Regions from separate parts of the Psychrobacter sp. CX90 genome, predicted to be linked through region 3. Evidence: predicted binding sites of a transcription regulator. Region 3 holds the regulator's gene; each other region holds the start of a gene.
The links. Region 3 encodes PhoB, which activates phosphate uptake and scavenging genes when phosphate is short. Its sites were predicted from a motif close to TGTCATNAANCTGTCATAA; they were not measured.
Positions count from the first base shown of each region.

Region 1 (8,227 bases), 460 kb from region 3:
ATTGGAGTAACGAATAAATTATCTGACTAATGGAATATAGAAGGTCGTTGTTTCAGCATTTGAAATAGCCTTATTTAATACCATACCCAATAGCAATGTAATCAAGTAACCAAGAACAAATGAACATTACAAGGCGGTATTGTAACTTAATATAACAACTTAGCCATTAAGCTGATAGGCGTTAACAACGCCAATGTTATGTTTGGTTTTGGTCAAACGCCCTATGTGAGTCATTACCAATGTAAAAAGAAATATGATAGCACGGGTATACGGATTTAAGAATGGGTTACTTAACGTCATAGCCAGTTTGTGCCACCTAAAATGGGGTAATAAAATAAAAAGCCACCTCGATTTAGAGGTGGCTACTTCAAACATATGATTAGGTTGGGACCTGATTTATTGACGGTTATTATTAAATTTTGCCTGCTCAGCTTTTATTAAGGCAAGTCGGGCTTCTTCACGTTCTACATCGGCACGAAGTTGTAAAATTCGTTGTTTTAAATCATTTGCTTCAGCTTGCATTTCAGGGTCTGCGCTGGTATTTCCAGCTACATCATTAGCCCAATCTGCCACGTCATTGAGCGTGTGCTTAGCAGTTTGAGCGACATTACCTTTTAAATGATGAATTAACAAACCAATTTGACTTGCTAACGAAATCCCTATAATTGGTTCAAGTTGACTGGCAATATCAGGATCAAACCCTGATATTAACTGTTTTACATGCATTAATATTTTGTAGTCGCCTTCGATAGGCAAATTTCCCTCTGGGCCACGTATCAAGTTTAAAAGCTCAGCAACATTAGCGACTTTAATAGTGCAGTCTGGTTGAATGTGTCCCACATCTGCTTGATTGTGCCATGCTTCAACACGCTCATTATTCTGAGGAGAGCTGTATGGGGCGGAACCTTGGGGTTCAAACACACTTTTTTTAACGGTACTCACAGGCTCAAGTCTTATGTGATCGTCATTAAACAGCACATCAAGGCTAAACTTTGGAGTATGCATATCTAAACGCAGAACTTTGCCAGACAAAGGATTTAAGCCCGATTGTGTAATGTGATCACTACGTATGGCAAGGTTAATAAGCTTTTCGACACCTGCTAAAATTAATACGGTTATCATAAAAATGCCTAGAGTTGAGTCTTGAGGTTGTTTAGTGTGAAAATAATTATTTTTTGAAGCCGCGATGCACAGCAACAATACCAGCGGTTAAATTATGATAGTCACAATTTACAAATCCAGCATTTTCCATCATGTTTTTTAATGTGGTTTGATCGGGATGCATACGTATTGACTCCGCTAAGTACCGATAGCTTTCTGAATCATTGGCCACAATTTTGCCCATAAGCGGCAGGGCAGTAAACGAATAAATATCATAAGCTTTTGAAAGCGGTTCAAAAATAGGCTTTGAAAACTCTAAGATTAGCAGACGTCCGCCCGGCTTAAGTACCCGATACATCGAGCGTAGAGCCGCATCTTTATCGGTGACGTTGCGTAAGCCAAAGCTAATGGTTAATAAATCGAAGCTTTCATCTTCAAAGGGTGCTAATGTTTCGGCATTTGCCAGTATAAAATCAACATTATTACAACCTGCGTTAATTAAGCGTTCACGGCCAACGTCTAACATAGCTGCATTAATATCTGATAACACGACCCTACCAGTACGTCCAACTTCTTTGCTGAACGCTTTTGCTAAGTCGCCCGTGCCGCCTGCAATATCTAAAACTTGTTGACCAGCACGTACCCCAGATAAGCTGATGGCATATCGTTTCCATAGGCGATGAATACCAAAAGACATCAAATCATTCATGATGTCATATTTTTTAGCAACAGAGGTAAATACATCAGCAACTTTAGCTTGTTTCTCAGCTTTTTTGACTTTTTTATAGCCGAAATGTGTTTCTTCAAGCCCATCTTTATCAGACGTATGAGGGTTGTTTATGTCATCTTTTGGGTTGAATTTAGGAATGTTATGTTGTCCGGTGTCTGCGCTTAAACCATCTGTTGTCATAGAGTTACCACGAGCTGATTGTGAATGGGTAGTTGAAAAGGGGCGAGTTGCTTGTTGCCCTTGAGGTTTGCCTTCAGGTAAATCGGCAACATCACTAAATTCATCGTTTAGTATAGTTGATTTATTTTTTGTGTGATTATCTGTCATATAGTGGCTTTCTGTTTTTTGAGTAGAGTGACTGTCTGAAAGGTAATGATTTTCTTGAATAGATGAACTTTCTTGAATAGACTGGCTAACATTTTTTTGGGCGCTGATTTCGGCTGAGTCACTGGTGTTCACATCAGGAGGCAGTGAGCTTGAGCTTTGTTGCAGTACCTGCATAACCTTAGCATTTAATATATTTGTATGTGCAATAGAATCCTCGACCAAAATATTCAGTGAAGCTGAGGATTCATCTGTCCTTTGATATGAACTTTGATGTTGATTTTCAATTTGTGTGTTTATGCCCTCGTCGTGCGAGGGGGTAGAGACCTGCTTATCAATTTGACTCATTGCCAATCCAGAGATAATTTGTTGAATATAAGTTTTAGTTCAAAAGTTAAAGGCTATTACTTGTTACTTGTTTAATGTATTGATTATTTAATGATCTTGCATTAATAATATTTTAACGACATGGTTTGAAGCTGCAATATTTTATTGTAGATAACTTGTTTAGTTTAAGGGCTGACAGCTTTTACATTTTATGAGTTGAAACTGACTAAATCTCTGCCAACTGGTAACTGATTATCTAGATAATATGCCACTTTTTCTGCAAAATCATGAGAGTTTGACGATCATTTATCATTTTTCTACCCTCAGATCTTACCCTCAGAGTCTAAATGAGGATAGGATGTTGCTAAGTTTGTTTAGATTTTTAATTATCTTAGCAAAAGCGAGACGGTATCACTTTGCTTATGTTGTTGGCTTTTATGATAGATACTATGATACACCAAATCGATTGATTTGGTGTTATTGTATTAATGGGTGATGAATAACAACATTCTAACAAATAATTAGAAAAAGGGACTGTTTTTATAGTAATAGTTTTATAATGATAGTGCCTAAAGATCATGGGCATTAAATATAGAAGAGCCCTTTTTTGGCAATCTATTTTAAAGTTTGCGCTTAGTAGTGCTCGTTTAATGAACGTCTTCTATTATCTCAAGTTCACGCTCACAAAATGGTTCAATAAAATGTCCCACACTTTTGAGCGGTTTCATCGCTGCAAATCCTGCTGCAATAAAATCATATAGGCTGTGCAAATTATATTGATAGGCTTTCTTTTTGGTCAGTTTAAAGGCTTGTTGCAGTACAAATGAACTGAGGTATTTATCTGTGCGATAGCAGACATCTTTTAAGTCTCGGATTTGTTCACGTCTTGCTTCTGGTTCGTCAACTGTTTGATATGCTGTCAGCATGTTCTGTTCATTGACTTCAAGATTGTTGTCTAAAAGCCATTTAGCAATATTCAGGTCAAGTTTAGTTGACGTTATTGCCGTTCGAATCCCCAAAACACCCGTTTCAAGTGCTGATGATGGTGCATACTTTTCAAGTTTTTGCGCTTTGGGCACAATGCGCTCAAGTTGCTCAGTTAGCTCTTTCAGTGTATCACCGCCATATAGATGCTCTAAAAAGTAATCTGCCATTGGTTGATTCTTTCGCTCTGCAAAAAGCTTTGCATGGGTTTTACGGATGCGATCTTTTTGCCATGATTGGACATGTTCAAGTTTCACAGCAAGTTCAGGGTTGCTATGATGGGGCAATTGTTTGTATTCTTCTATATAAGTACTTAAATTAGATAAAGCAGACATAACACCTCTGTCGTTTTATTTGTGTAAATTTGATTTTTATTCATGTATAAATGATTTGTTTGTTATCTTTTTATGTCATGATGATTTGCATAAGCATTGAGGTAAGACAAGCTATTTGGCGCTGCAATAATACCTTAAGCATTATTTAAACACTGATTTTGTTAAAAATAAGCATGTCTACTATTTGCACAATACATTAAATGACATGTCCAATCTATCTTATCTGTTGAGATTTAGTTTCAGCGGTAGATTAAGCGGTCTCGAAGCGTAATTTCCGATATGATGTTAAGAACGCTAATCTTATGAATATCTTCTATAGTCTAATCACTTAAAATAATAATAAAACCTAAAAAAGGAAAATAGGATGTCTAAAACAAATCAGGAAGAGCCTAAGTCAATTCAAATAGATGCTGATCCGTTAAGTCAGTTTCACATGAGTGAAGATGAGCTAAGGTTTGAGCTTGTTAAAGCCCAGTATGCGCTCCGAGAAACAAGACAAGTTGGCCAAGCGACAGGTTTATTAGTACTAATAAACGGTATGGAGCTTTCTGGGAAAGGCGCAGCGGTTACTCAGCTTAGACAATGGGTTGATCCAAGATTGTTTAATGTGGAGGCAACGATTGGCTTAAAACCTGCATTGTATGAGCCAGTTTGGCAGGCCCATGTTTCTAAGTTACCAAGACATGGGAACATTACCGCATACTTTGGCAATTGGTATGCAGATTTGATAACAGGTGCTCTGACATGCATGAAACATGATAAAAATAAAACAGAAAACGGCGAAGAGAGCTGGGAATACTTTTTAAAAGAACAGTTACAAGTACTGGCGGAGTTTGAAGCAGACTTAAAAGCCAATCATACAAAGATTTTAAAATGTTGGTTTCATATTGATGAAGAAACCTTGCAACAACGACTGAAAGATAACTTAAAAGACCCAACTTGGCTTTACCATATGGATTGGCAAGATAAAAAGATGGTAAAGCGTTTTAATGATATTGCCAAGATTATACTCAGTCAACAGTCCGATTGGCTAATTATTGACGGTAGTAATGACCGAAGTGATGAAAAATCTAAAAACAAAAAGCACCATAAGGCACATAACCATGAAGCGAGCGTTCAGTTTTGTCATGAAGTGCTACATGCGACACAAGCAGCGTTAGTGAGTAGCCAGCAAAAAGATAGCCTCCATGCATTAGGGCAAGGGGTTGTGAGAAATATTAACGCCGCTTTTTCATGGAAAGATGTGCCAGACAAATTAACAGATATAGATGATCCTGATATGGATAAATCGGACTATCATCAAGCGCTTGCAAAGAAACAAGCGCGTATTGCTGAGCTGTTGCGTGCCCGCAATTCACAAAATAATAAGGAAGGTAAAAGTTGTAAAAATACGGGTAATAATCATCACGTTATTTTTGCTTTCGAAGGCATGGATGCTGCAGGTAAAGGTGGGTCTATTAAACGTTTAGTATCACCACTAGATCCACGAGAATATCAAATTTATAACATTTCAGCACCGACACAAATTGAACTGCAATATCCTTATTTATGGCGGTTTTGGAATAGATTACCTCAGTTTCAACCATCCATGAAAGAGGAGCGTTTAAGTCGCGTGGCGATATTTGATAGAACTTGGTACGGTAGAGTACTTGTAGAGCGGATTGAAGGTTTTGCCAGTGAAGCTGCATGGCAAAGGGCTTATGAAGAAATTAACCGTATGGAGCGAGACCTTGCCGATAAAGGTACCATTATTATCAAATATTGGTTAGCTATAGATAAACAAGAGCAACTCGAGCGCTTTGAAGAAAGAAAAGAGACACCACATAAACAGTTCAAGCTCACTGATGATGATTGGCGAAATCGCGATAAATGGCATGATTACGTACAAGCCGCAGCGGATATGTTGGCATTGACCAACACCAAATATGCGCCTTGGCATGTCGTGGCGACCAATGACAAACGTACTGCCCGTTTGGCCGTGCTAGATCATGCCATAAAGCAGTTAGAGAGGGTGGTTAATACATAAATCTAAAAATATTGTTTCAAGTTATATCAGAGGGTAGTATAATTATGACATAACTATGACAAAGGATGTCACTCTTAGTCAAAATGTAAATCGCAGCCATATATAATATTCTAAAAAGAAGAATAAAGCTGTTGATTCGCTTATTGACCAAACTAAAAGGAATTTCCCAAGTTTGCTGGAACCCCGTGGCTTATATAAAGTACGGGGTTTTATTTTATTCACACTGATTTGGCTAACAGACTATTATGCTTCCAAAGTCATCTAACCCAAAAGCGCCCAGTTTTAAAGGTTCAGTAAGAGCCAATTGGTTTTTTGGTTTATTACTCATAGCCGTAACTGCTTATTTTCTAAAGTGGGGTGTAACCTATACCAACCATCATCAAACAACCCTTTTTCTGGTGGCCACCCTCTTTGGTATATTCATGGCGTTTAATATAGGCGGAAATGATGTTGCCAACTCATTTGGCACCTCCGTCGGAGCAGGTACATTAACTATCCCACAAGCCTTGGCTGTTGCTGCAATATTTGAGGTATCTGGGGCTATCATTGCCGGCGGCGAAGTCACGGATACTATCCGTAAAGGCATTGTAAATCTTGATGGTCTTCCCGTTTCCGCAAACCAATTTATTTATGTCATGTTATCAGCATTGATAGCAGCTGCATTCTGGCTATTATTTGCCTCAAAAAAAGGTCTACCTGTTTCTACTACCCATTCTATTATTGGCGGTGTTGTCGGTAGTTCAATCATTATGGGGATTCAGATTGGTGGCACGGAAGTGGCACTGTCAACGGTTCAATGGGAAGCAGTGGGGCATATAGCCATATCATGGGTGTTATCTCCTGTACTTGGTGGGCTCTTAGCCTATGTATTGTATGGTCAAATAAAATTAAATATTTTGGCTTACAACGATCGTGCAGAACAGCGCTTAAAAGAGCTTAAAACCGCCAAAAAAGCCCTTAAGAAGCGTCATAAGGAGTTTGTCAGTCAGTTGTCTGAATCTCTACAGCTTTCATATACATCTGCTATGGTTCGTGATCAAGAGATTTATAAAGATGAAGATACAGAAAAAGAAGATTTAGAAACTGACTACTACCAAGAACTTTTTATTATTGAAAATGAACGCAAAGAGCTGGATATGCTGAAAGCTCTACGTAACTGGGTACCTTTAGTTGCCGCACTTGGTGGCATGGTTATGACTGCAATGGTAGTCTTCAAAGGGCTCAAGAATGTCGATATGTCTTTATCAACATTGCATAGCTTTTTGATTATTATTATGGTTGGTGCATTAATTTGGTTAACCATTTTCATTTATGCCAAGAGTATTAAGGGTAAACAAAAACAAGACTTAACCCGCGCAACTTTTGTACTATTTAGTTGGATGCAAGTTTTCACTGCAGCAGGGTTTGCATTTAGCCATGGTGCTAACGATATTGCGAATGCTGTAGGTCCATTTGCCGCTATTATGGATGTTATCCGTACCAATACTATCTCAAGTGAAGCTGCTGTTCCTAGTGCCGTTATGATTACCTTCGGCGTGGCGTTGATCGTCGGTTTATGGTTTATTGGTAAAGAGGTCATTCAAACGGTTGGTACAAACCTCGCTAAGATGCATCCCGCTTCTGGGTTTTCGGCAGAACTATCTGCAGCTGCTGTGGTTATGGGCGCGTCTATGCTTGGTCTTCCGGTATCAAGCACTCATGTGTTAGTGGGTGCGGTATTAGGCATTGGTATTGTCAATAAAGATACAAACTGGGCACTGATGAAGCCAATTGGGCTCGCATGGATTATTACGCTACCAGCGGCAGCAGCAATGTCTATGATAAGTTATCTAATTTTGATCCAAGTCTTTTAAGTTTAAAGTGTTTGGTTTAAGAAGCTAAGCATAAAATATTCAGGTAAAAAAAATCCCGCATGAAAATGCGGGATTTTTGTCTAAAATACCTAAGAGGCATCCAAAATGTATATTTTACACATTACGACCATGCTGGTTTTGCTGAATCTTTTTAGCCAATCGATAACACTCGTTAATGTGATCTGTGGCTATTTTTTTGAATATCATATAGCCCATGGTTGCCGCAACCATTTGACCACCTAAGGGAATAAACTTAGTCACTTGTTTTGCCACGATACGACCACCGAAGTTTTGTACAGTCTTTTTGACTACACCACGAGTTGCCATTAATCCTGCAAAATCAATAGCCCGATCTTTAACTTCACTCCAATGAACATCTTTTGACTCTAAATCAATGGCAGTATTTCGTTCAGAAATTAATCCGAAACGCTCACTAATCTGAGGTAAAAGTTGAGTTAACATACCTGCATCAACTGCAACATCAAAAAAAGGAACGGGGACAATGGCTACACCAGCAGACAACTTTGCACGTTTTTTTACAAGTGCC
Region 1 is NZ_CM182008.1:569,520-577,746, forward strand. Features, by position in the region: gene AC2SLN_RS02300 (hypothetical protein) at 160-300, opposite strand; gene AC2SLN_RS02305 (ubiquinone biosynthesis accessory factor UbiJ) at 397-1,122, opposite strand; gene ubiE (bifunctional demethylmenaquinone methyltransferase/2-methoxy-6-polyprenyl-1,4-benzoquinol methylase UbiE) at 1,169-2,158, opposite strand; gene AC2SLN_RS02315 (FFLEELY motif protein) at 3,130-3,801, opposite strand; gene AC2SLN_RS02320 (ATPase) at 4,166-5,827, shown strand; gene AC2SLN_RS02325 (inorganic phosphate transporter) at 6,073-7,680, shown strand; gene AC2SLN_RS02330 (hypothetical protein) at 7,795-8,227, opposite strand, start outside.
Region 1: a site for PhoB is predicted at 5,870-5,888, ahead of AC2SLN_RS02325 (inorganic phosphate transporter). Genes of this name have one in related genera too.

Region 2 (8,227 bases), 710 kb from region 3:
CCAACAATATGAGTCAGTATGAATTAGAAAAGGCTTGTTAGTATAATTACTAACAAGCCTTTTCTAATTCATACCAATTGCAATATTCTTATCGCAAGCATTAATCGTCATCTTTGCGAGCGGCAATATTCTCAGAAGCTTGTTGAACTGCTTGCTCAACTGTTAAAAAATCGGTATGCCGGATATCTTTACCACTTGTACAATAAATGACTAACTCTCCAATATTGCGCGCATGATCGCCTACTCGCTCCAAAGCACGCAAAACCCACAAAATGTTAATGACTTTAGATACATGTCGACTGTCTTCCATAACATAGGTCATTAAAGATCGACTAGCAGACTGATACTCCAGATTAACCCCTTCATCACTTTGTAAAACGGATAATGCCTGCTCAGGATCCATTCTTCCAAACGCGTCTAAAGCATCCAGTAACATCAAACGCACTTGATTAGACAAGTGTTGAACTTCTGAATAACCTCTGGGTGCGGGTGCGGCACCATCTTTTATTAATTGACGCGCCATACGGGCAATTTTGGAAGCTTCATCACCGACACGCTCTAGATCAACCACTCCTTTTGCTAAGGCCATAACTAAGCGTAAGTCAATCGCAGTTGGCTGTCTCTTTGCCACCAATAAAATAATCAGTTCATCAATTTTTATTTCCATCTGATTAATCAGGGTATCGTCTTGAATTACCTTATTGGCTACCTCATCGTTGCTGTCTATTAAGGCATGAGTAGCCTTGGTAACTTGCTCACTAACCAAGCGACCCATTTCCATAAATAAATCGATTGAATGCTGTAAATCTTTATTATAACTTTTAGATGAGTGCTTTTCGCCAAGTATCATAGTCACTTTCCTTGATAATATTTTTATTATCTTGATAATGCACTTATTATTTATGTCTAATCCAAACTCATATATTTTTAATGTTTTATTATTGGCTACTGTAAAATAACAATGCCAGATTTGCACTTGTTTATGCAACTATCTGGCATTATTTACCACACACTAGTATAAGTTTGTATCAATAACCAGCAAACAACTAGCCATAACGACCAGTAATATAGTCCTCTGTCGCTTTTTGCGATGGATTAGTGAATACTTGATCAGTTTCGCCCATTTCAACCATATCACCCAAATACATATAAGCGGTATAATCAGATACACGGGCTGCTTGCTGCATGTTATGCGTTACGATTGCAATGGTGTAATCATGCTTTAAGTCTTCAATCAGATCTTCAATAGCACCTGTCGAGATTGGATCAAGCGCTGAGGTTGGCTCATCAAGTAATAATACCTCAGGCTTAGTGGCTACAGCACGTGCGATACATAAACGCTGCTGCTGCCCCCCTGATAATGATAACCCAGATGCTCTAAGCTTGTCTTTTACCTCAGGCCATAAAGCAGATTTTTTAAGCGCCCACTCTACCCGTTCCTCTAGATCTGATTTGCTTAACTTTTCATATAAGCGCACACCAAACGCAACATTATCGTAAATTGACATTGGAAATGGCGTTGGCTTTTGAAATACCATACCTATACGGGCACGCAGTAGGTTAACATCGACATCTTTTGCTAAAATATTTTTACCGTCAAGATTAATTTTACCCTCAGCACGCATACCAGGGTACAAGTCGTACATGCGATTAAAAGTGCGTAACAAAGTTGACTTACCACAACCAGATGGACCAATAAAAGCCGTGACATTTCTTTCAGGAATATCAATATTAATGTCTTTAAGCGCTTTAAAATTACCATAATAGAAATCTAAATCACGTATTTGCATTTTTGCTGGCGGCATATTAGCTGGCAAATCAGCAATTGTTTGCTTAGTAAACGTTGCAGTATCAGGTTGCTCTTGCTGATTACCCGTTTGCATCGGCTTTTCTAAAATGCTGGTATCGTTACCGGTATTTGCTTTAGTTTTTTCAGTCACTGGTTTTTTCTCTAACGTGTCAGTCATGACGGTACCCTTTAATATCTTTTTAAAAGTGATTATCTATAGTAAGAGTGCTAGTTTATTTATCGAGTTTTGTTTTTTTCTCTGCCGATAATACGAGCAATAATGTTCAGACCTAATACTGAAAAGGTAATTAACAAAGCGCCTGCCCATGCAATCATATTTTGAGTATCATCTGGTGCTGCAGCAAATTGATAAATGGTCATCGGTAAGTTGGCCATTGCACTACTCATATCCCAACTAAAGAATCGATTGTTCAATGCAGTAAATAGTAAAGGTGCAGTCTCACCTGTAATACGTGCGAAACCTAAAAGAATACCTGTGATTAGACCTGTCTTAGCAGCACTCATCGTAACAGAGGTTACTACCTTCCACTTAGGCGCACCTAGGGCATAGGAAGCTTCACGAAGCTGGTTGGGCACGAGATTAAGCATCGTTTCAGTACTACGCACCACAACGGGGATGATAATAAGTGATAATGCAACAGCACCTGCCCACCCCGAGAAGCTGCGATTATTTACCATTAATGTAAAAATAAACAAACCAATAACAATAGAAGGTGCTGATAGCAGGATATCGTTTATAAAGCGTGTCGCTTTGCCAAGCCATGAGCCTTGAGAAAACTCTGCTAAATAAATACCCGCTAATAAACCGACTGGTGCGCCTATAACTAGACCAGTACCAGCAATCATAAACGAGCCGACAATCGCATTTCGTAGACCACCAATTGAATTTGGGGGTGGTGTATCAGCGGTAAAGATAGGCATCGTAATCATAGCCTCCATACCGTTACGTAGTAGGTCAAACAAGATCCAACCTAGCCAGATTAAGCCAAACGCCATAGCACACATCGCAAAAACAAGACCGATGACATTGTACATTTTGCGTTTTGAATACAACGACTTATTCATACGTTGCTCAAAGCTGATTGAGCTTGCTGAATTCTTTGACACTGATGTTGAACCTAGATTTGTTGTCATAATATGTTTCCTGCCAAGTAACTATTATTATCTGCTATTCTCTGCCAATTATCCGAAAACCACTTACTAATACCCTATAAGTTAGTTACCCGCCTTTTTATCAATTCGTGACAACATTATTTTAGATATTGATAAAACAACAAAGGTTATAACAAATAGAATCAAGCCTAAATGCAGTAATGTGGCAACATGCATTTCACTTGAGGCTTCGGCAAATTCATTAGCAATGGATGATGTAATCGTTACCCCTGAGCCAAATAAATTAGAGTTAATATTATAGGTGTTACCAACCAAGAAAGTGACCGCCATTGTTTCACCGAGGGCACGGCCCAAGCCAAGGATAATACCGCCAACAACACCTGCCTTAGTGTATGGCAGAATAATTTTGTACATCACTTCCCAAGTGGTTGCGCCTGCACCGTATGCCGACTCTTTTAATAATTCTGGCACAACTGAAAAAACATCACGCATGGTTGCCGCAATAAACGGGATAATCATGATTGCTAAAATTAAAGAAGCAGTAAAGACACCAATCCCTAATGGCGGTCCACCAAACAGGCTGCCTATCATAGGTATAGGACCAAAATATTCAATTATGAATGGCTGAACGTATTTGGCAAATAGAGGGGCCAATACAAAAAAGCCCCACATCCCATAAATAATTGAAGGAATACCTGCTAAAAGCTCAATAGCAATACCCAGTGGCCTGCGTAGGAATGCAGGGCAAAGCTCTGTCAAGAAAATAGCAATACCAAAACTTACGGGCACAGCGATTAAAATCGCTATAACCGATGTGACTATCGTACCGTAAATAGGCGCTAAGGCACCATATTCATCATTTACTGTACTCCAATCTGAGCTGGTATAAAACCCAAAACCAAATTCTTTGATACTTGGCCAAGCACCAATAGCCAGCGATATCATGATACCGCCCAAAGATATCAATACTAGCCATGCAAAGAACTTTGTCAAGTTAACAAAAAAGAAGTCATTTCTTTTTTGTTTTGCTAGTTGAGCGTGTAAGTCAGACATTGTAACCCCAACGTATTTTTATTTTTAGGATAATACTTTCTTGCCATTTATAAGATTAAAAAGGCAAGCAAATGAACTTTCATTTACTTGCCCATTGTTTAAATAATCATTAACGGTAACAAGCTAAAGATTATTTTGGTGTGTAAACTGGTTTGCCATCAGTACCAACTACTTGCTTCCACTCTTCTTTAAACAACGCAACCGCTTCATCTGGGAATGGTACATAGTCTAGGTCTAAAGCAGCTTGATCACCTTCGTTATATGCCCAGTTAAAGAAGTTAAGGACACCAGCAACTTTCTCTGGGTTTTGTGGGTTTTTATGAACTAGAATGAACGTTGCAGCAGCAATCGGCCATGCATTTTCAGTTTCAGAATTAGCGATAACTTTATAGAAACCTTCAGCTTTCGACCAGTCAACATTACCAGATTCAGCAAATGATTCAGCAGAAGGTAGAACGGTATTACCTGCAGCGTTAACCATAGCAGCATAAGACATATCGTTCTGCTTAGCATAAGCATACTCAACATAACCAATTGAGTTAGGGGCCTGTTCAACCATACCCGCTACGCCTTCGTTACCTTTTCCGCCAACTCCAGTACCTAATTTATCAGTTGGCCATTCAACACTCTTATCAACGCCCACAGCAGACCAATCTCCTGAAACTTCGTTTAAATAATAAGTGAAGTTAAAAGTAGTGCCTGAACCGTCAGAACGATGAACCGTGGTAATTTTAGAATCAGGGAGTTTGAGACCTTCATTTAATGCAACAATTGCAGGATCATTCCATTTAGTGATTTTACCTAAGTAGATATCAGCAAGTACTTTACCACTTAATACAAGTTTACCTGGCTCTACACCTTCAACGTTAACAACTGGTACAACACCACCAATTACTGTTGGGAACTGAATCAAACCCGCTTCTTTTAATTCTTCTGGCTTAAGTGGTTTATCTGAAGCACCAAAGTCTACAGTTTTAGCTTTAATTTGTTTAACACCACCAGACGAACCAATAGAGTTATAATTTACTTGGCCTCCAGTTGCACTTTGGAAGTCAGCAGACCACTTTTGATAAATAGGCGCTGGGAATGAAGCACCAGCACCACTGATGTTCATTTCTACGCCTTCTATATCTTTATAGCTTTCCGTGCTACCAGTGGCTGACGAACCAGTAGTATTCTCAGCCGGTACTGTAGTCTCAGTAGTGTTTGCTTGTGTTTCACCAGTTGTTGCGGTGTCATCAGTTTTTTTATCGCAAGCAGCTAAGGTTAATACACTTGCTACTGCTACTGCCAATAATGAATAACGCATGGTCTCTCCTAAAGAGTTAATTAGTTATGAATATGATGATTGTTATGAGTAATGGGACTAAAAACACATCTACGAATGACTGGTATTAGGATCATATATTGTCATTAAACAATAATTAATGAACGCACTGTTAATAACAGTATTCTTCTATGCCCTATTGATATTGAGCACATTTTGACGTTTTAATATGACAGTTTGATGAAATGAAGCGTTTTTTGTTAAAACCTTGTAACCAAAGTTAATGACACTAAAAAATGCCAAGAAAGATTGAGAAAACATTAATAGCTTAAAACATTTTATATATTAATTTTTAGTTGGCTCAAAAGCACCGCTAAACCTTATTCCTCTAAGGGCTCTGTGGGCTCAACTCTAGCTTTTGATATAGTAAATGTGGGTTAATAATTGGGTATAAAGCTTGTTTTTCAGTGTAACATTATAGAAATATTTTGATGGTAAAGAGGCGGGTTCATCTGTCTTCTATTTCACGCGCAGATTTAAACATGCGCGTATTCATCAGCGTCTATCTTCACAGTAACAAATGATACACGATACAAACTCCTAAGACATAAAGGGTCATTACTTTTAATATAGGCTACACTGTCAGAAAATTAGTTCAAAACAAATTAGTTCAAAATAAGTTATAATCGTACTTCGCTGTTTTACTGTTTGTTATTCTAAACTCAAAATATTCTTAGGAATGTTTCGTCTAAATATTAACAGATAAAAGGCTATACCCATGAAGAAACTTCTCAAGCCATTCGCTGTTGCGTCAGCCATTTTGCTCAGTATTCCTGCAAATGCGGGACTGGCCTCTTGGTACGGACCTGGCTTCCATGGCAAAAGAACGGCGTCAGGGGCAATATACAACATGTATTCGATGACTGCTGCACATAAATCTCTGCCTTTTGGTTCTAAAGTAAAAGTGACTAACTTGAAAAACAAAAAGTCAGTTGTTGTTAAGATTAATGACCGTGGTCCATTTACACCAGGTCGAGTTATAGACTTATCGAAAAAAGCGAATCTCGCTCTCAAATGTAATTTATGTAAAGTAAGCGTTGAGGTACTTAGTCATGGAGATGGCAAATATCGTAAAGAGTAAAAAGTAAAAAATAGATAATTAACTAAATTAAGCCAATGAATCTCCGCCTTAAGCCTTTTAATCCACCTTTATTCTTCATTACTGCCTACCATTAGGTATTTCGATAAAACTTTGCTAGTATAGTATTGATATAATATCGACTCGGGGTGCGATTAAATCAATTATTAGCGTTTCACTAATAATTGATTTAATCGCTGAGACATCACCCGTTGAACCTGATACGGTTAATACCGTCGTAGGAAAGTCACCTTAAACTTCCTTAATTTCTGTTAGATAGTTATAATTTTATCCCCACTAGCCTCTACACCAATGAGAGTCAGGTTAAGCTATAATAGGGGTTAGTTATTATTAACTAGCAATATTAAGGGTGTGTGCACTGTCAGCCGAGTCGTTTTTATTTGACTGTTTCAACAGTAATTTGGCACTTGCCAATAATAATAGAAATAGGACTACGCCATGACCATGCAATCTACCATAGCCGCTAATGATAACCCTATAAAAGATAAGACAATTAAAACGCCTGCCCATCGCTCTTCAAAAGATGCCCGCTTTGATGAAGAGGCACGCGATCTAACTCGCAATCTGCCTGCCTCAAAAAAAGTTTATATCGAAGGATCGCGTCCCGATATCCAAGTACCTATGCGTGAGATTACGCTTACGGATACGCCTACTGGTGGTTTCGGCCTTGAGAATGGTGAGAAAAATCCACCTTTTTATGTGTATGACACCTCAGGGGCCTATACCGATCCGAATGTAGATATTGACTTAACGAAGGGATTGCCTAAACTTCGAGAAGGCTGGATTGAAGAGCGCGGTGATACTGAGATTTTAGAAGGCCTATCCAGTCGTTATGGCCGTGAGCGGGCCAGCGATATTAAGACAGCTAACCTCCGATTTTCCCATATTGATAAACCACGCCGTGCTAAAGCTGGGCGCAATGTTACTCAAATGCACTATGCACGTCAGGGTATTATTACGCCTGAGATGGAATATATCGCCATTCGTGAAACCCAAAAGCAGCATGAACTCACTGACATGCGTCAACATGAAGGTGAAACTTTTGGGGCTAATACGCCTAAAATCATCACACCAGAATTTGTGCGTGATGAGGTAGCAGCAGGCCGCGCCATTATTCCTAATAATATTAACCACCCTGAATCTGAGCCAATGATTATCGGACGTAACTTCTTGGTTAAAATCAATGCGAACATTGGTAACTCGGCGCTTAGCTCAAACATTGATGAAGAAGTCGCAAAAATGACTTGGGCAACACGTTGGGGTGGCGATACCATCATGGATTTGTCAACGGGCAAACATATTCATGAAACCCGTGAATGGATTATCCGAAACTCCCCCGTTCCTATTGGCACCGTACCTATTTATCAAGCATTAGAAAAAGTAGACGGTGTTGCTGAGGATCTAACGTGGGAGATATTCCGCGATACACTTATTGAGCAAGCCGAGCAAGGTGTGGATTACTTTACGATTCATGCGGGCGTACTACTTCGCTATGTACCCTTAACGGCCAAACGCTTAACTGGGATTGTGTCTCGTGGTGGCTCTATTATGGCGCAGTGGTGTCTAGCGCATCATAAAGAAAGTTTCTTGTATACGCATTTTGAAGATATTTGCGAAATCATGAAACAGTATGATGTGGCATTTAGTTTAGGCGATGGTCTGCGTCCTGGCTGTATTCAAGACGCAAATGATGATGCGCAATTTGGTGAACTGCGTACGCTTGGCGAGCTGACTCAAGTGGCGTGGAAACATGATGTACAGGTTATGATTGAGGGCCCAGGCCATGTTGCCATGAACCGTATTAAAGAGAATATGGATCTGCAAC
Region 2 is NZ_CM182008.1:2,678,232-2,686,458, forward strand. Features, by position in the region: gene phoU (phosphate signaling complex protein PhoU) at 101-850, opposite strand; gene pstB (phosphate ABC transporter ATP-binding protein PstB) at 1,047-1,967, opposite strand; gene pstA (phosphate ABC transporter permease PstA) at 2,027-2,944, opposite strand; gene pstC (phosphate ABC transporter permease subunit PstC) at 3,026-3,976, opposite strand; gene pstS (phosphate ABC transporter substrate-binding protein PstS) at 4,107-5,285, opposite strand; gene AC2SLN_RS10685 (septal ring lytic transglycosylase RlpA family protein) at 6,022-6,384, shown strand; TPP riboswitch at 6,517-6,643, shown strand; gene thiC (phosphomethylpyrimidine synthase ThiC) at 6,841-8,227, shown strand, end outside.
Region 2: a site for PhoB is predicted at 5,471-5,489, ahead of pstS (phosphate ABC transporter substrate-binding protein PstS). Genes of this name have one in related genera too.

Region 3 (8,227 bases):
ACGCCACACATTTATCGCCATGAAGACATCCTTAATAAAACGGTTACCTTGATTCAAGGCTTGCAGGCATTAGAGATTCCAATTTTGCTTAATGAGCAGTATAAAAAGGGGTTAGGCAATACCGTGCCCGAAATTATGGACGTGTTAGACACCGATAAATCCCAAGCGGTAGAAAAGGTCACTTTTAGTGCGTGTGATAATGCTCAAGCATGGAATTATTTAGCACAGCAAAACAGAACGTCCGTATTGGTGTTTGGTGTAGAAACACATGTTTGTGTGATGCAAACGGTGCTTGACTTGCTTGATAATGGCATGCAGCCTGTCGTTATTGCTGATGCCACGGGTTCACGAAGTGCGTATGACCGTAAACAAGCCATCCGCCGCATGCGCCGAGCTGGTGCGGTTATTACTACCACAGAGGCTATCTTGTTTGAGCTATGCCGTTCAAGCAAAGACCCAGCGTTTAAGACCATCAGTAACTTGGTTAAGTAATCTATTTTACTATTAGTATCAGTTAACAAAGCCCATTATGTATAATGGGCTTTTTGATTTACCTTTTATCATGATAAATAAAATTGAGTTTGAATGATGAATGTCTAAAACTGTCTGATTAGCGAGCCGACTATGCCACTTACTCAAACCAATAACATTAATATCAACAATGTTACTCATTTTCTATTGCAGCTAGATGCCCTTAAAAGGGTCGATCGTCGTAGTTATGTGACACAGACTACTCGATTAGAGAACTCAGCAGAACATTCATGGCATTTAGCCATGGCGTGTTGGTCTATTGCTGAGCTATTTAAACTGGATGTGAATCATGAAAAACTACTTAAAATGGCATTAGTGCATGACCTAGGCGAGATAGATGCAGGGGATACGTTCTTATATGCTAATACTCGAAGTGAAGCTCATGTAGAGGAGCGAAAAGGCATTGAACGGTTGCAAGCTGAGCGTGGCAATGGTATTTACAATTTGCTCGATATATGGGAGGAGCAAGAGACTGGAGTAAGCAGAGAAACCCAGCTATTAAAAGTCGTTGATCGTCTGTTGCCCTTTTTACTAAATCTAAATACTCAGGGTAAAACATGGGTGGACTTAGATATAAAACGTAGCCAAGTGGAAAAAGCACATGCGTTTATAGCCGATAGCTTTCCTGCTATAGTCAGCGAAGTTAAAAATAGTCACAGAGCCAAAGGAAATAAAAGAATAAAGTATCGATGCAGTCTATCCTCCAATCTTTGCGTTTACGTTTGACCCAAGCCCAGACCTGTTCAATAGGGTTTAGGTCTGGACTATATGGTGGTAACCATAAAATGGTATGTCCTGCATTTTCGATTAGCTCTTGTATATCTTGTCTTTTATGAAAGGTTGCATTGTCCATTACAATAACACTTTCATTAGGCAATTGAGGCAGTAATAACTGCATTACCCAACTATGAAACACATCACTATTAATACTACTGTCGTAAAGTCCGACACTGAACAGTACGTTGTTGTAGATAGCTCCAATAGCATTCGTCTGATTCTTTAGTTGCCAATTGTACTCACCTAAGCATGGTTGACCTTTGTACGAGTAGCCATGAGGTCTGTTGTCATGAGCCTTAAACCCACTTTCGTCTAAATAGATAATAGGTCTACCGTCACTTTCAAATTGCCACAATTGTTCAAGAAATATCTGTCTTCTTGCCTCGTCAGCCTTCGGATGGTGTAGTGTCTTTTTTTTGAGTGATACCTAAACGCTTTAAGGCAGTTGCTATACCTCTGTCGCTACAATTAAAGCGTCTTGCTCGCTCATAATGGTAGTCATCAGGATGTGCTTTAACGTCAGCGATAAGTGCCTCGTTGTCTATTTTCGCTGGTGCTCGTTGGTATTTCTTTGGTTCAGGGTTTTTCCTCCAGCGTTGAATAGTAGTGGCACTGATCTGATATTCTTCAACAAGCTCTCGGTAGCTGTAGCCTGCTTCTAGGTTGTCTAGTATCATTTGTCTGTAATCTTTGGAGTATGCCATAGACTTTAGTGTAACCCTTTTTCGATTCGCTGACTATATTCATAGCTGGATATCGACACAAATTGATTATGCGACTAGCCAAGGTTGGTTGAGGCGTAGTTAAAAAATAGGGTACATAAGGAAAGACAAATGATGCGCTTATTAATCAACAAGACCATATTTAAGATGGTCGCTTTTATCAGTCTATTTGTCGTGTCTCAGATAGTCCAGGCAAGCGGTTTTTTGAGTAATGGTAATAAATTGGCAGAAGATGCCAAAAAACAAATTGGCGTAACCGTCAGTTACGACCCTGCGTATCGTCGTTTAGAATTTCCTCGAGGGGATGTGCCACAATCAACGGGTGTTTGCACAGATGTGGTCATACGAGCGTATCGCTTGCAAAATATTGATCTGCAGCAATTGGTCAATTTTGATATGAAAAACAACTTTGCAGATTACCCCAATATTTGGGGATTAAATGGCACTGATAAGAATATTGACCATCGCCGTGTCCCCAACCTTGAAGTGTTTTTTGAACGAAATGGACAGACTTTAAGCACCACCGACCAATCCAGCTTTAAGGCAGGCGATATCGTCACTTGGCGTTTACCAAATAACAACTTACCTCATATCGGCATCGTTTCAAACAAAAGCGCAAGCGATGGCACGCCTTTGATTATTCATAATATTGGAAGAGGCACACAAGAAGACAATGTACTGTTCCGTTTCCCGATTAAGGGGCATTATCGCTATTAGGCTCAAACAGTGTCAATAACCATGAATATGCTTCGATAAATGGTTTTGCTTATTGTGTTGATTGACTCTGTACTGTACCCAATAGCTGACCCATTTTAACCACTGATCCATGTGCCAGATCTTGGTGCCATGTCACACCAGTTGACTTTGGCATAATTAAAATAGCCGTAGAACCTAAATAGAAACGACCCAGTTCCTCACCTTTTTTTAGGTCCATATCGTGTGTTTGCATTTGAATGTCTTTACTACGCTTAATCTTACCAGTAGCCACTGTCTCAATACCCGCAACAATCATTGCGCCGACCAATACCACAATGGCACGACCATACTCAGTGTCAAAGATACACACTAAGCGCTCATTACGGGCAAATAAATCGGGTACGTTTGCAGCAGTCACATTATTCACAGAAAAAAGTGTGCCCGGCACATAGCGGGTTTCGATAAGCTTACCATCAAATGGCATGTGGACACGATGGTAATTGCTCGGCGCCAGATACACTGTTGTAAAACTACCGCCCTCATAATAATTACCAGACTCAAGTTTGGTATCCGCTATTAATTGACCCACATCATAATGACGCCCTTTCGCTTGTAACAACTGATTGGATTCAATGTGCCCGATTTGAGAAATCATACCATCAGCTGGCGAGACAATACCTGTCATACTGGTGTCGATAGGGCGGGCGTTGTCATCTAATTCACGGGTAAAAAAATCGTTAAAACTGTCAAAGTCGCTTAAATTTTTACGCCCATAGTCATCTAAAGTGATGCCGTAGGCTTTAGCAAAAGTCGTTACAAATGCCTTTTTAACCAGCGGATTTTGGCTTGAAGCCAGTTTGCCAGCAACTTCACTAAGCTTTTGCTGCGGCACCATGTGTTGCAACGTGGTAAAGAGAGTGTCTTTAGTAGCAACTTTTTTTAAGGTGTTTTTTATGTCAATTTTTATCATAGTCATAAGTAAGTTTTTAGGTATTAATGAGTGTCACACTCAATTAATAAGATAGAGAAAGGGAGTGTAAGGCAATAGTGTTAGAGTAACAATGTCAGAGTAATGATGGCAGAGCAATAGTAGCATAGTCAAAGCAATCTTAAATAGTTTTAGAGGACGTTATAAAAAGTTACTTTCACTGGTTATACTTTTTGTAATTTACAGCTTTTAGTTCGCAGTTTTAACCAAAAAGCTAATGTCTACTCTCGGTTGTCCTCTACCGTCTTTATCTTTAATTGTTTCTCTAGACAACTTTGATGGTAATTCGCTTGATTTATAAGATAAAGTTTATCATGATTTGATGACTATGAAACTTAGATGACGGTTTTATAGGCCTATTAATTAAGTGTTTTTTTAAAGTATATTGTAAGGTAGGGCGAATGAAAGCATTAATACAGCGAGTAACTCAGGCGAGTGTGCAAGTAAATGGCGACATGATAGGGCAGATTGAGCAGGGTATATTGGCTTATATTGGTATTGGCCATAATGATAGCGTCGACACTGCTAAAAAGTTAATCGATAAAATATTGAACTATCGCATTTTTGAGAATAAAGAGGGCAAACTTGACAAAAATGTGCAACAAGTAGACGGCGGCTTGCTATTGGTGTCGCAGTTTACTCTGATGGCAAAAACAGACAAAGGGCGTCGTCCCGATTTTGGCGGTGCAATGAAACCTGCTGATGCCGAGGCTTTATTTAATGAGTTGGTGGCATATGCTCAAGCCCAGTATCAGAACGTCGCCACTGGGCAATTTGGTGCATTTATGCAGGTAAAATCCACCAATGACGGTCCGATAAATTTCATATTAGAGATTTAAAAGTTAAGTAGCTGCTGTGTCAGCATAGATCATCTTATGCACAATGCAATTAAAGTAAATTAAAGTAACTTTAGCCATTAAATAATAAGCGACTTTGACTCTTCAATAGGACAAAAATCATTAAAAGTATTCATTAAAAGTAACTAAACTTACCTTTTGTCATCTCACTGTCATATTTCTACGTTGTAATATAACCGTCATATTTCAGTCATCAAATTGGCTTTGGTCACTTTAACTCGTCGGTTTTAAACTCGCTATTAAACAAGTTAGTTTAAACCAGCGATTTTACAGACTGCTCAATCTGAGATGCTTTTAAGGGGTATTTTAAATGAATAATGAAACCGTATTAGTGGTTGAGGATGAACCAGCCATTCGTGAAATGATAGTTACCACGCTTGAGATGGCGGGGTTTGAATGTCTGCAAGCAGAAGATGTGAGTGAAGCACACCATCAGGTAGTGGATCATCGCCCTGCTATCATATTACTGGATTGGATGTTACCAGGGGGGCAATCTGGCATTGATTTTTGTCGTCGATTAAAAAAGGATGACTTACTATCAGAGATTCCCGTCATTATGTTAACCGCAAAAGGTGAAGAAGATAATAAAGTCCAAGGTCTTGACGCTGGGGCAGATGATTATATTACTAAACCTTTTTCAACGCGTGAACTGATATCTCGAATTAAGGCAGTACTGCGCCGTAGCAATGCCTTATCGGGTGATAAACCCATTGAGGCTGAAGGATTGAGCCTTGATCCAGTAAGTCAGCGGGTAACGGCTGATGGCACACCAGTAGAAATAGGACCCACTGAATATCGTTTACTCGCCTTTTTTATGAGTCATCCTGAACGTGCCTATACACGAACCCAACTTTTAGACCAAGTATGGGGTGGTAATGTGTATGTGGAAGACCGCACAATTGATGTTCATATTAGACGTTTGCGTAAGGTGCTACAGCCACATGACTATGCGGGGTTTATTCAAACGGTACGCGGCACGGGTTATCGCTTCTCAACAAAAATTCATGGCTAGTCAGTAGTCAGTTAGCGTGATTGGTCAGTCGGTGTTAGTAGCTGGGGCATGGCTTAGCAACGTGGCCTATTAATAGGGCTTTTAAATATGGACTTTCTACCGGTATTTTTGATAGGCACAGCCAAGTTGCTTGAGACTGAAGTGGCTGTATTGATTTAGCGGTTTTTGTTTATTAGCGGTTTTTGTTTAAAAATAACAAAAGTGTATTTTAAAAGCCAAAGATGTGAAGTTGAGAGTGTTATGAGTCAACAGCCTGAGCGGGTCGAAACAACGAAAAGAGAGAGTAGAAAGGCGTCTTTTGCTTTAACGCCTAATGCATCTACATTGTTTTGGGCGGATTTTAAGTGGCTACTGACTTGGGTAATCATTGGCGGTATATCTGGATGGTATCTAAACTCTCTTGCTTGGGGCATCGTTGCTGGTATGCTCTGCTTTTATATTTGGCGTGCCTATGCTATGGAGCAATTTTATAAATGGCTTAGTGGCTCGTTGACGCTCCCACCACCTGATTTTTCAGGTAGTCTCTCTTTTGCTGCCAGTCAATTGTACGAAAGTAAAAAGCAGGAGCAGATTACCCATCAAAAAATGATGGGGTTGGTCAAAAAAATACGCAGTTCGCTATTAGCTCTGCAAGATACAGTGATATTACTAGATAGCAATGACAGGCTTGAGTGGTGGAATCAAGCTGCTGAAAACTTGCTTGAATTACGTTCTGAGGATCAGGGGCGTAATATTCTTGAACTCATCGAAATTCCCGAGTTCCATGATTACTATACTACCGTTACCTCGCCAAATGAGGGGATTAGATTAACCTCGTGGCGAGATTCCACTCGGTTCTTACAGTGTGAGGTTACTCACTTTGGTAGTGAGAAGCTGCTAATTATATATGACGTAACCCGTTTGCAGCATCTGGAGCAAATGCGTAAAGACTTTGTGGGTAATGTATCGCATGAGCTACGTACACCGCTTACAGTACTTATGGGTTACATTGAAACTTTCTCAGATCAGCCAGACTTAGATCCAAAGTGGCGCCGTGGATTTAAATTAATGACTCAGCAAACTCGGCGCATGAATAGTATTATTAATGATTTACTGCTGCTTTCACGCTTAGAGAATGAGGAGATATCTAGTGAAGCCTGTGTAGATATTCCCCGTCTATTAACTCATATTTTTGATGATGCCCAAGTATACAATAGAGAGTATGGTCATTTAATTGACTTACATATCGATTCTCAAAAAAACCTATATGGTTCAGAGACTTATCTGAATAGTGCATTATTAAATTTAGTGACCAATGCCATTAAATATACCCTTAAAGGCGGCGAGATTAGCATTTCGTGGCAAGAGGTTAAAGGGGGATGTCTGTTTTCAGTGAGTGATAATGGTATTGGTATTGCCGAAGAGCACATTGAACGCTTAACAGAGCGTTTTTACCGAGTAGATAGTGGTCGTAGCCGAGCGACAGGGGGCACAGGCTTAGGTTTAGCCATTGTTAAACATGTGCTGTATCAACATGGTGCAAAGTTGACTATTGAATCGACATTAAATAAAGGCTCAACTTTCCATGCCTTTTTTCCAGAAGAGCGGGTTTGCGGTGAGAGCATTACTAATTCGCAGTAACGCTATAAACATTCAGTAAAAACGTATTAAATCGTACCAACGTTAAGCTTCATCAGCCCTAACCGTAACAAAGATAAAAATACAAAGACCTAAAAAGAGCCCATCCAAGTAGGACGGGCTCATCTTTATTTCACATATATCATATAGGGTTTCATGCTTATATCTTCATATCAATGCTTCAGCTTTTACTGGCAGTGGGCTGAGGATTGGTATGGAAATTAGTGTTGAACGCCACCAGCACCATGTACATGACCATGGTTTAATTCGTCTTCAGTGGCTGCACGCACTTCAACGATTTCTACGTCAAAGCTAAGGGTTTTGCCAGCTAATGGATGGTTTGCATCAACCGTTACCGTTTCGTCATTGACATCAGTAACGGTTACTAGCATCACTTGACCTTCAGCTTCTGATTGGAACTGCATGCCAGGTTGGATATCGTCAACACCTTGGAAGTTTGAACGTGGCACTTTTTGTACCGCTTGTTCTTGGTATTCGCCATAAGCATCAGCAGGCGCTATAACGGCAGTTAATGATTCGCCAGCAGACTTCCCTTCAAGCTCTTTTTCAAGACCGGGAATGATATTGCCATGGCCATGAAGGTAGGCTAGAGGCTCGCCTTGCGACTGGTCGATAACATTGCCTTGGTCGTCTTTAAGCGTGTAGTTAAAACGTACTGCCGTATCTTTTGCAATTGTTGTCATAAAAAATCCTAAATTATAAGAGTTCGGTAAATCATTAAAAAAACACAATAAGTAAGGGTTCACACACGCACTGCCATACCTTTTTTATTGCCTTGTTTAGTAGATTGTGATGCAGGTTAACGGTTTCAAGTCTAATATTCAATAAAATTTAAAAAATATTGAGTTTTTAAGAGAATGAATAAGTCATTGATTAGTTAACATTGAATAAGAAGGACATTTAGCCGTATTAGATAAGTTGCACTTTACCGAGTGTGGACTTACTATAAATACAGCCCTAAGCTATTTAAGCCTTTTTAACTTAACAAATAAACATAACATTTATA
Region 3 is NZ_CM182008.1:109,646-117,872, forward strand. Features, by position in the region: gene AC2SLN_RS00455 (isochorismatase family protein) at 1-492, shown strand, start outside; gene AC2SLN_RS00460 (HD domain-containing protein) at 625-1,257, shown strand; gene AC2SLN_RS00465 (IS630 family transposase) at 1,175-1,678, opposite strand; gene AC2SLN_RS00470 (IS630 transposase-related protein) at 1,695-2,012, opposite strand; gene AC2SLN_RS00475 (DUF1287 domain-containing protein) at 2,145-2,747, shown strand; gene asd (archaetidylserine decarboxylase) at 2,797-3,696, opposite strand; gene dtd (D-aminoacyl-tRNA deacylase) at 4,116-4,553, shown strand; gene phoB (phosphate regulon transcriptional regulator PhoB) at 4,882-5,583, shown strand; gene phoR (phosphate regulon sensor histidine kinase PhoR) at 5,824-7,203, shown strand; gene AC2SLN_RS00500 (FKBP-type peptidyl-prolyl cis-trans isomerase) at 7,422-7,904, opposite strand.